3 regions of the Mesorhizobium sp. M0293 genome follow, and region 1 is predicted to be linked to each of the others. Evidence: predicted binding sites of a transcription regulator. Region 1 holds the regulator's gene; each other region holds the start of a gene.
The links. Region 1 encodes PhoB, which activates phosphate uptake and scavenging genes when phosphate is short. Its sites were predicted from a motif close to TGTCATNNANCTGTCAT; they were not measured.

Region 1 (3,271 bases):
GCATTTCCGAACGCATATCGATTGGCGCCGGTAACGACGAGGTTCTCGAAATTGTCGGGGAGCTTGTAGCTCATCCATGTGTCGATCGTGTCGATCCCTGCCCCGGGATCTTCAACCACCTTATTGTTGGTGGAATAGAGGTGATAGTAGTCGTCGCCGGCGCCACCGTAGATCGTGACATTGACGCCGGTGTCTCCCCAGAAGGAGTCGTTGCCGGAGGTGCCATGCAGTTCTGGCCCGGACCCGGTGGCCGAGAACCAATGAGTGGAAGCGCCGGTGTAGGGAAGGGGGATGCCTTTGGCGTTTAAGACCGTGCTCATCAGAAATCCTTCCTCATGGTGTCCGACCTGGTCAAATCATTCGGCGCAAAGTCCGGCGACCGCTTTCAAAGCAACGTTGCAAAGAACGAGATCGTTCCACGGAATCGTCATTCGATCCGAGATCGTATTGAATATTCGGAGTACACACAATGAATAAAGAGCAGAGAACCTGCTGTAGGTTGAAGTAAATTTAATAAAATTGTGTATTTATGCAAAATACACATCCTATATATAAATTAACTCAAATTAATTCTTGAGTGCGCGGCTTGTTGGTCGGAGTCTGCGGGCAAGATGGCGATGTGACCGACTAATGCGTGTCGCTGGCCGTGCTTCCTGCCGCCAGCCGGGGCACATAGAGAGTTTGGGAGATCGGAGAACGCCAGAAGCTGCCTGTCGCTTTAGCCCAAATGCGGTCATTCGAAAACTGATGGGGATGACCGCTCCTGGCGTCACGTGCTCGCTCCCCATCGATGAGACGAATGCAACATTCCAGCCTTCGCGGCCGTTGGCGACCGCCTGCTAATCGAGTTTTCCTGGTCACGATCTATCGGGACGGAACAGGCACCTAATGCATGTCGCCCAAAAGCGACCTCGGTTTTGGGAAAACGACATGCATAAAAAACAAACACCTAAAGCGCGTCGCCTGAATCCGTTCAACCGCGACGCGCTTTAGTCTTCCCTAATCGCGTAGCCTGCCCCACGAATGGTCCGGATGACATCGGGCATGCGGCCATTGTTGACCGCCTTGCGCAGTCGGCCGACATGCACGTCGACCGTGCGCTCGTCGATGTAGATCGTCTCGCCCCAGACATTGTCGAGCAGCTGGCTGCGCGAGAACACGCGGCCGGGATGGCGCATCATGAATTCGAGCAGGCGGAATTCGGTCGGTCCGAGCCGAATCTCGCTCTTCTTGCGATAGACCCGGTGCGATTCACGATCGAGCACGATGTCGCCGACCTTGAGCACGCTGGACAGCACTTCCGGCTTGGCGCGGCGCAACAGCGCCTTGACCCTGGCCATGAACTCCGGTGTCGAGAACGGCTTGACCAGATAATCGTCGGCGCCGGTCGAGAGGCCGCGCACGCGGTCGCTCTCCTCGCCGCGCGCGGTCAGCATGATGATCGGCAGCCGCTCGGTCTCGGAACGCATTCGCAGGCGCCGGCAGAGTTCGATGCCGGAAACCGCCGGCACCATCCAGTCGAGCACCAGAAGGTCGGGAACGTTCTCCTGCAGCCGGATCTCGGCCTCGTCGCCGCGCGTCACCACCTCGACCTGGTAACCTTCGGACTCCAGATTATAGCGGAGCAGCACGCCTAGCGGCTCCTCGTCCTCCACCACCATGATGCGTGGCGCGATCATCGGCTGGTCACCCCTGTCATCATGCCGCCGGCGCGGACATTGCCGTCTCGTCCTGCTTCGGACGATTGGCGGGCAGCTGCGTACCGGTCAAAACATAATAGGCATTTTCGGCGATGTTGGTCACGTGGTCGCCGATGCGCTCGAGGTTCTTGGCGCAGAACAACAGATGCGTGCACGCCGTGATGTTGCGGGGATCTTCCATCATGTAGGTCAGCAGTTCGCGGAACACCGACGTGTACTTGACATCGATGCGCTCGTCGTCGGCGCGTAGTTTTGCCAACGCCTCGGCGTCGCGGGCAGCATATTCCTCGATGACGCCCTGCACCTGGATCAACACCAGTTGCGCCATTCCATCGATCGAGTGCGAAAGGTCGCGCGGCGTAACGCTGAGGCCGACAGTGCCGACGCGCTTGGCGATGTTTTTGGCAAGGTCGCCGATGCGTTCGAGATCGCCGGCCATGCGGATCGAACCGACGACATGGCGCAGATCGTCGGCCATCGGCTGCCGCTTGGCGATCAACGTGATGGCGCGATCGTCGAGCTCGCGCTGACGCGCATCCATGATGGCGTCGTCGGAGACGACACGCTGTGCCAGCGCGTTGTCGGAATTCAAAAGCGCCTTGGTCGCACCGCCGACCATCGAGCTGGCGAGATCGCCCATGTCGCTGATGAGCCTGCTGATCTGACCGAGATCCTCGTCGAAAGAAGCGACTGTGTGTTCGCTCATGATCCTGTCCCTCGTATGCCTGAACTCAGCCGAATCGGCCGGTGATATAATCCTGCGTGCGCTTCTCGCGGGGCGACGTGAAGATCTTCTCGGTGCGGTCGAACTCGACCAGCTCGCCCAGATACATGAAGGCCGTCTGCTTCGACACGCGCGCCGCCTGCTGCATGTTGTGGGTGACGATGACGATCGTGTAGTCGGCTTGCAACTCGTCGATCAGCTCCTCGATCTTGGCGGTCGACAGCGGATCGAGCGCCGAGGCCGGCTCGTCGAGCAGGATGACTTCCGGCTTCACCGCCACGGTACGGGCGATGCAGAGCCGCTGCTGCTGGCCGCCGGAGAGGCTGAGGCCGCTGGCGTTGAGCTTGTCCTTGACCTCGGTCCAGAGTGCTGCCCGCTTCAGCGCCTGCTCGACGCGACCGTCCATCTCGGACTTGCTGAGCTTCTCATAGAGCCTGACGCCGAAAGCGATGTTTTCATAGATCGACATCGGAAATGGTGTCGGTTTCTGGAACACCATGCCGATCTTGGTCCGCAAAAGGTTGAGATCCTGCGAGCGGTCGAGAACGTTCTGGCCGTCGAGCAGCACCTGACCTTCGGCGGTCTGCTTGGGATAGAGCTCGTAGATGCGGTTGAAGACGCGCAGCAGCGTCGACTTCCCGCAGCCCGAAGGCCCGATGAAAGCGGTGACGCTGCGCTCCGGCAAGGACAGCGTGATGTCCTTCAGCGCCTTCGACTGGCCGTAGTAGAAGTTGAGGTTCTTGACCTCGATCTTGGCCTTGGCGGTGGCCTCGGCGGCGATCGTCATGTCTGGAGACAACATCTGGCTCATTTGTCCTCTCTGCGTCCGGTCAGGCTGCGAGCAACG
Region 2 (3,271 bases), on a different contig from region 1:
GGCCGACTTGATGTCGGTGATGCCGGAGGATTTCAGCGCCAGGCCGATCGAATAATAGCCGGTTGCGCCGTCGGTCTGCTGGGTGGTGAGGATCGGGGTGACTGCCTTCGGGTCCTTGAGAGCGACGCTGGCATAACCGGAAGCGCCGAGTTCGGCGAAGTCGAGCGTGCCGCCGAGCAGGCCCTGGATGACGCCGTCATAGTCGGCGGCGGGGAACAGCGAGACCTTTTCGAAGCCGAATTCGGCCTTCAAATGGTCGGCGAGGCACTGGTAGTTGCGCAGCCGGTCGGTTTCGTTTTCACCGCCGAGGATGCCGACGCGAAATTCCTTCATATCGGCGGCGTGGGCCATGCTGGTCGCCATGGCGAGCACCGAAACGGCGCAGAAAACCATCTTTCTGAACATTGGATATCTCTCCTGTAGGTTCCGGCCCCGCGCCGGCAGCGTTCTTGAGTTTGACTGGCGCCCTTGACGCGGGCTGGCGATCCCAACCGTTCTCAATAACCCGGGAAAGCGGGTTCGAGCGGTCCGGCGGATGCGGCGATCTTTCGGCTGAAGGCAACGCTGGTCGAGGTGATGGCCTCTGAGATTTCCTGGCCATTGCTGTCGGCGCCATAGACGAGGCGCACGGCCTCGCGGTTGAGCTCTTCCGGCGGACCATCGAAGACGACCTTGCCGGCGGCCATGCCGATAATGCGGTTGCAATAGGTGCGGGCGGTATCCAGCGTGTGCAGATTGGTGACGACTGTGATGCCTTCGCGCAAATTGATGTCCTGCAGCGAATCCATCACCACCTTGGCGTTGAGCGGGTCAAGCGAAGCGATCGGCTCGTCGGCGAGGATCACCCTGGGCTGCTGCATCATGGCACGGGCAATGGCGACACGCTGCTGTTGTCCACCCGACAAGGTGCCGGCGGGCTGAAGTGCTGTGCGGGCGATGTCGAGCCGCTCCAAGGCGGCGACCGCCTCGGCGCATTCGGCGCGGGAGAACATGCCGAACAGGTTTGACATGGTCGAACGGTGGTTCAGCTTGCCGAGCAGCACATTGGTCAGCACGTCGAGGCGCGGCACCAGGTTGAACTGCTGGAAGATCATGGCGCAGTCGCGCTGCCAGCGCCGCAGCGGCGAGCCGCTCAACTGGGAGACCTCGGCGCCGTCAAAAAAAATCGACCCCTGGCTGGGATCGATGAGGCGGTTGATCATGCGAAGAAGGGTTGATTTGCCGGCGCCCGAACGGCCGATAATGCCAACCATCTGACCCTGCGGGATCGCGATGTTGATGTCGTTGACGGCAGTGTTCTTGCCAAATCGTCGGGTGACACCGCGGATTTCGAGCGTGGCAGAGGTTGCTGACATGGGGCAGGTTCCAGTCCGGACCATATTGATCGTCAGGCACTCGCCTAACGCAGCCACATGAACCTGCCGTGTCGCGATGATGTCAGTTTTGTTACGCTCCACAGGCGTGGAGTTACGGCCGGCCCAGGACCAGCAGTTCCTCGAAGTGCTCCATGTCCCGGAAGCTGCAGAAGGCCGGAGCTTTGATTTCGATCACGGGAACCTGCTGCTCGAAAAGCTTGAGAGAGTCATCGAACAGGTCCTGCCATGCGGCTGCCCATGACGATGAGGTGAAGAACTATCCTTCGTATTTTTCCAGGAAGGCCTCGGCCGACAGTTCCCGGAAATCGTCGAGCGAAGCGCGCAGCCTGGCATGGTCCCAGTCCCACCAGGCAAGCGCCTGATAACGTTCGGCCGTACGGCGGTCGAAGCGCTCGCGGATCGGATTTGCCGGCACGCCGGCGACGATGGTGTAGGGGGTGACATCCTTCGAGACGACAGCGCCGGCGCCGACCGCGGCACCATCGCCGACGGTGACGCCGGGCAGGATGGTCGAGCCATGGCCGAGCCAGGTGTCGTGGCCGACGGTGACGCGCCTGGCGCGGCGCTGGGCGAAAAACTCGCTCTCATGCTCGGCATCGTCCCAATAGTCCGAAGCGCGGCAGGTGAAATGGTGCAGCGTCGGCCGCCAGGTCGGGTGGTTGGTGGCGTTGATGCGCACGCTTGCCGCGATGTTGGAAAACTTGCCGATCGTGGCGCACCAGACGGCGCAATCCTGCATCATGTAGGAATAGTCGCCGAGTTCGCTTTCCGAAACCGGCGATCTCGGTCCAGCGGCCGAGCGTCGAGTTCTGCACCTCCGCCGTCGGGTGGACCAGCGGTGTCTCCGATAATTTCCTGGTCATGCGGCAATTTTTCCGGGAGCGAAAGCGGTGACGTCGATGATGCGGTCGGCAACCGCCTCGCGCACGTCGTGGTCGTGGAAGATGCCAAGCAGGGCGACATCAGCCGCTTTCTTGGCGGCGATGAGTTCGATCACGACGTCGCGGTTCCTGGCATCGAGCGAAGCGGTCGGCTCGTCGAGCAGCAGGATCGGGTGCTCGGTGATGAAGCCGCGCGCGATGTTGACGCGCTGCTGCTCGCCGCCGGAGAAGGTCGCCGGCGGCAATGCCCAAAGTTTCTCCGGGAGGTTGAGCTGCGCCAGCAGAGCACGTGCCTTGCCGCGAGCAACCTCGCGGTCCTCGCCGCGCTCGACCAGCGGTTCGGCGACGACATCGAGCGCCGAGACGCGCGGCACGGTGCGCAGGAACTGGCTGACATAGCCGATCGTTTGCCGGCGCACGGCAAGCACGGTGCGCGGGCTGGCAGTGGCGAGATCGATCAGCCCGTCATCGTGCGTGACGATGATCTGGCCTTCGTCGACGGCATAGTTGCCGTAGAGCATCTTCAGGATCGAGCTCTTGCCGGCACCGGACGGGCCGCCAAGCACGGTGCATTCGCCGGCCCTGATCGAGAACGAGACTCCGGCGACGACAGGCAGTTTAATGCCGTCGCGCAGATGCATGGTGAAGCTCTTGGCGACGTCCGAGACAACAAGAGGGGTGGCCATCAGAAGGTGCTCCGATCATCGTTCGCTTGCGGGCCAGCACCCCCCTCTGCCTTGCCAGGCATCTCCCCCTCAAGGGGGGAGATTGGCTGTTGCCTTCGGTTTCGCCAATCTCCTGCGTTGCAGAATGGGCGAGATAGTAAAGCTGCCAATCTCCCCCCTTGAGGGGGAGATGGCCGGCAGGCCAGAGGGGGGTGTACAAGCGCCATCATCAAACCTGTAGAATCGAGGAAACGAGCAACTGGGTGTAGGGCGCGCGCGGGTCGTCGAGCACGCGGTCGGTGAGACCGCTTTCGACGACGCGGCCGTCCTTCATCACCATCATGCGCTG
Region 3 (3,271 bases), on a different contig from region 1:
GCCGTTCCGCTGGCAAAACTCGTCACCCACCGCACCACGCTTTCCGGCACGCCGCACGATCTGGCCCGCTGGGCGCATGAGAAATCAGGACTGATCAAGGCTGTGATCGAGGTGGGAGCATAACTTAGCAGGCGGTGAACCCGGCCCGAATTGACGACGCCCGCGCAGATCGACCCCCACTCCGTCTCGGCTTCGCCGAGCCACCTCTCCCCCGATCGACGGGGTAGAGGAAGGGTGCGAGCCTATTGCAGCCAACGCTCTTCAACCAGACTCCGGCTCCCTTCCTCTCCCTCCGGAGGGGGGAGAGGTGGCTCGGCGAAGCCGAGACGGAGTGGGGGAAGCCGGTCCTCAAATGCGCCGACGCTGACAGGTGAGCGCGACCGAACTGGCCTGATATCAGCGCGAGTCAGAAGTCACGGTCTCGTATGAGGCTGCCACTCCCTACAGCGCCGACAGCTTCAGCTCCACCCGTTCTGCCGGAAACCTGGACTCGGAAACCTGGATCGGCTGGCCGTCCGGCGTGACGTTGACAGCGACTGTAACCAGCACGATGGCGCCCGGTTGCAGGTCGAGGTCTGCAAGGTCCGCCGCATCGGCGTGGCGCGCCGATAGCACGGTCGATTGCCTGAGATAGTCGTCGATGCCGAACCGGGCGAGCGATGCGGTGATCGAGCCGGTCTCCGCCATTGCAGCATCGATACCGGCAAAGCGCCGGGCATCGAACCAGCCGGCAGCACGTGACACCGGCCGGCCGTCGGCTTCGCCGCGCGTTTCCAGGCGGATCACATCGGCCCCTTTGGCAAGCCCCAGCCCCTCGGCGACACGCCGGCTGGCCGGCTCGACCGAGGATGCGAGCAGGACGATATGCCGTTCCGATGTCTGCCCTTGCAGGCCTGTTGAAAAGCGTGTGCGCGCACCGATGGGATAGGACAGCCGCTTGCGCGACAGCACGAAGGTGCCGCGCCCCTGCTCGGCCCGCAGCACCCCTTCCTGCACAAGGGCTGATATGGCGCTGCGCACGGTATGGCGGTTGACGCCATAGCGGTCAGCCAGTGCCATCTCCGGCGGCAGCGCGGCGCTTTCTGCGAAATCGCCGACGGCGATCGCCTGCAGGATCTTCTCGGCGATCTGCCGCCACAGCGAGACGCCGCTGCGCCGCTCGATGCTGTCCGCTGCCAGCCGCCCGACCATTGATTGCCCCCAATCTTCAAGTGCTTGTCATCCACCCGTCATGGACTCGCGCTAGATAATAGGTATAATTTGTATAGTTGTCTATATCAATAGACAAATTTGCCGAAGAGGAATGTTGCTGATGCGAGGACAGGAAGCCCGCGACCAGGCCGAACGCAAGGCCGTCATGGCAACCCTGGCGCAATCCAGCGGCGACGACATCGTTCGGCTCTGGAACGAGGCCGGACTGCCTTCGGACGCGGAACTGCTGCGCGGCCCCGAAACCGGCCTGGTCACCGTGCGCGGCCGCATCGGCGGTGGCGGCGCGCCCTTCAATGTCGGCGAGGCGACCGTCACCCGCGCCACCGTCCGGCTGCCGTCCGGACAGGTCGGCCATTGCTATGCGCTTGGCCGCGACAAGCAGAAGGCGAGGCTGGCGGCCATCGCCGACGCACTGTGGCAGGACCCTGCCCGCCGCGCCGAGGTGGAGACCGGGCTGATAGTGCCTCTGCGGTCGGCCCTGACCACGGCGCATGAACGCCGCCGCGCCGAGACGGCGGCCACGAAGGTGGATTTCTTCACTATGGTTCGCGGAGAAGACTGATGGACATCGCAGCGCAATCGATCGAAGGCGGTTTCGCCGATCCGGTCTTCAATGCCCAGACTGTGTTCCGCGCGGTCATGGACGCAATGGCGCGGCCGGGCAGCTTGCAGCCGCTGCCGGCCTTCGCCCGCCCGCCGGCGCCGCTCTCGGCAAGCGCCGGCGCCATAGCCCTGGCGCTGTGCGACAACGACACGCCGCTGTGGCTGGACCCGGCTCTGCAAGCTTCCACCGCCATCAAATCCTGGCTTGGTTTCCACACCGGCGCGCCGATGGCCAACACGCCGGCCGATGCGCATTTTGCGTTGATCGCCACGCCGGCCGAGATGATGGCGCTCGACGGTTTTTCGCAAGGCACGCAGGACTACCCTGACCGTTCGACCACGCTGATCCTGAATGTCAGCGATCTCGTCTCCGGCACGCCTCTGTTGCTCGAAGGTCCCGGCATCGAAACCAGCGCCACGATTGCACCGGCGCAGATGCCGCGTCATTTCGTCGAGCAGTGGAAGCAGAATATCAAGCGCTTCCCGCGCGGCGTCGACATCATCCTCGCCACCGCTGATGGCATAGCCTGCCTGCCGCGCACGACGCGCATCAAGACGATGGAGGCGTAAGATGTATGTCGCTGTAAAAGGTGGCGAAGCAGCAATCGCCAACGCCCACAGCCTGCTTGCCGACCGCCGGCGCGGCGACCGTTCGGTGCCGGCGCTTCGCCTCGACCAGATCGTCGAGCAGCTGGCGCTCGGCGTCGACCGGGTGATGAGTGAAGGCTCGCTCTACGACCGGGAATTGGCGGCACTCGCCATCGTCCAGGCGCGCGGCGACATGATCGAGGCAATCTTCCTGGTACGCGCCTATCGCACCACGCTGCCGCGCTTCGGCTACACCAAGCCCATCGACACCGCCGCCATGCTGGTCGAGCGGCGCGTGTCGGCGACTTACAAGGACCTGCCCGGCGGCCAGTTGCTTGGGCCTACTTTCGATTACACCCACCGGCTGCTCGATCCCGAGCTTGCCGCCGGCGCCGACGTCGCCGAGCCGCTGCAGCGCGAGACCGAAGCGCAAGCCATGCCGCGCGTCTCGGCGATCCTCGCCCGCGAAGGCCTGATCGAACCGGACGGCGACATGCCGCAGGACCATGTCCCCGGCGACATCACCCGCGAGCCGCTGGAGTTCCCGATGGCGCGCGACATCCGCCTGCAGGCGCTGTCGCGCGGCGATGAAGGATTCCTGCTGGCGCTCGGCTATTCCACGCAGCGCGGCTATGCCCGCAACCATCCCTTTGTCGGCGAGATCCGCATCGGCGAGGTCGAGCTGGAACTCGATGTGCCCGAACTGCCTTTTGCTGTCCCGCTCGGCACGGTGCGCATCACCGAATGCCAGATGGTCAACCAGTTCAAAGGGTCGGCGAAGGCGCCGCCGCAATTCACCCGCGGCTACGGCCTGGTCTTCGGCCAGAGCGAGCGCAAGGCGATGGCGATGGCGCTCTGCGACCGCGCT

Region 2: a site for PhoB is predicted at 1,435-1,451, ahead of phnC (phosphonate ABC transporter ATP-binding protein). Genes of this name have one in related genera too.
Region 3: a site for PhoB is predicted at 1,217-1,233, ahead of phnF (phosphonate metabolism transcriptional regulator PhnF). Genes of this name have one in related genera too.

The regions. Positions count from the first base shown of each region.
Region 1 covers NZ_JAMYSA010000024.1:57,162-60,432, forward strand. The annotation lists gene eglC (endo-1,3-1,4-beta-glycanase EglC) at 1-320, opposite strand, end outside; gene phoB (phosphate regulon transcriptional regulator PhoB) at 990-1,679, opposite strand; gene phoU (phosphate signaling complex protein PhoU) at 1,699-2,406, opposite strand; gene pstB (phosphate ABC transporter ATP-binding protein PstB) at 2,432-3,235, opposite strand; gene pstA (phosphate ABC transporter permease PstA) at 3,232-3,271, opposite strand, start outside.
Region 2 covers NZ_JAMYSA010000045.1:30,583-33,853, forward strand. The annotation lists gene phnD (phosphonate ABC transporter substrate-binding protein) at 1-405, opposite strand, end outside; gene phnC (phosphonate ABC transporter ATP-binding protein) at 498-1,355, opposite strand; partial or broken gene NKJ06_RS18315 (DapH/DapD/GlmU-related protein) at 1,633-2,239, opposite strand; gene phnL (phosphonate C-P lyase system protein PhnL) at 2,236-2,943, opposite strand; gene phnK (phosphonate C-P lyase system protein PhnK) at 3,152-3,271, opposite strand, start outside.
Region 3 covers NZ_JAMYSA010000045.1:36,116-39,386, reverse strand. The annotation lists gene NKJ06_RS18360 (zinc-binding alcohol dehydrogenase family protein) at 1-123, shown strand, start outside; gene phnF (phosphonate metabolism transcriptional regulator PhnF) at 442-1,191, opposite strand; gene phnG (phosphonate C-P lyase system protein PhnG) at 1,313-1,774, shown strand; gene phnH (phosphonate C-P lyase system protein PhnH) at 1,774-2,385, shown strand; gene NKJ06_RS18340 (carbon-phosphorus lyase complex subunit) at 2,387-3,271, shown strand, end outside.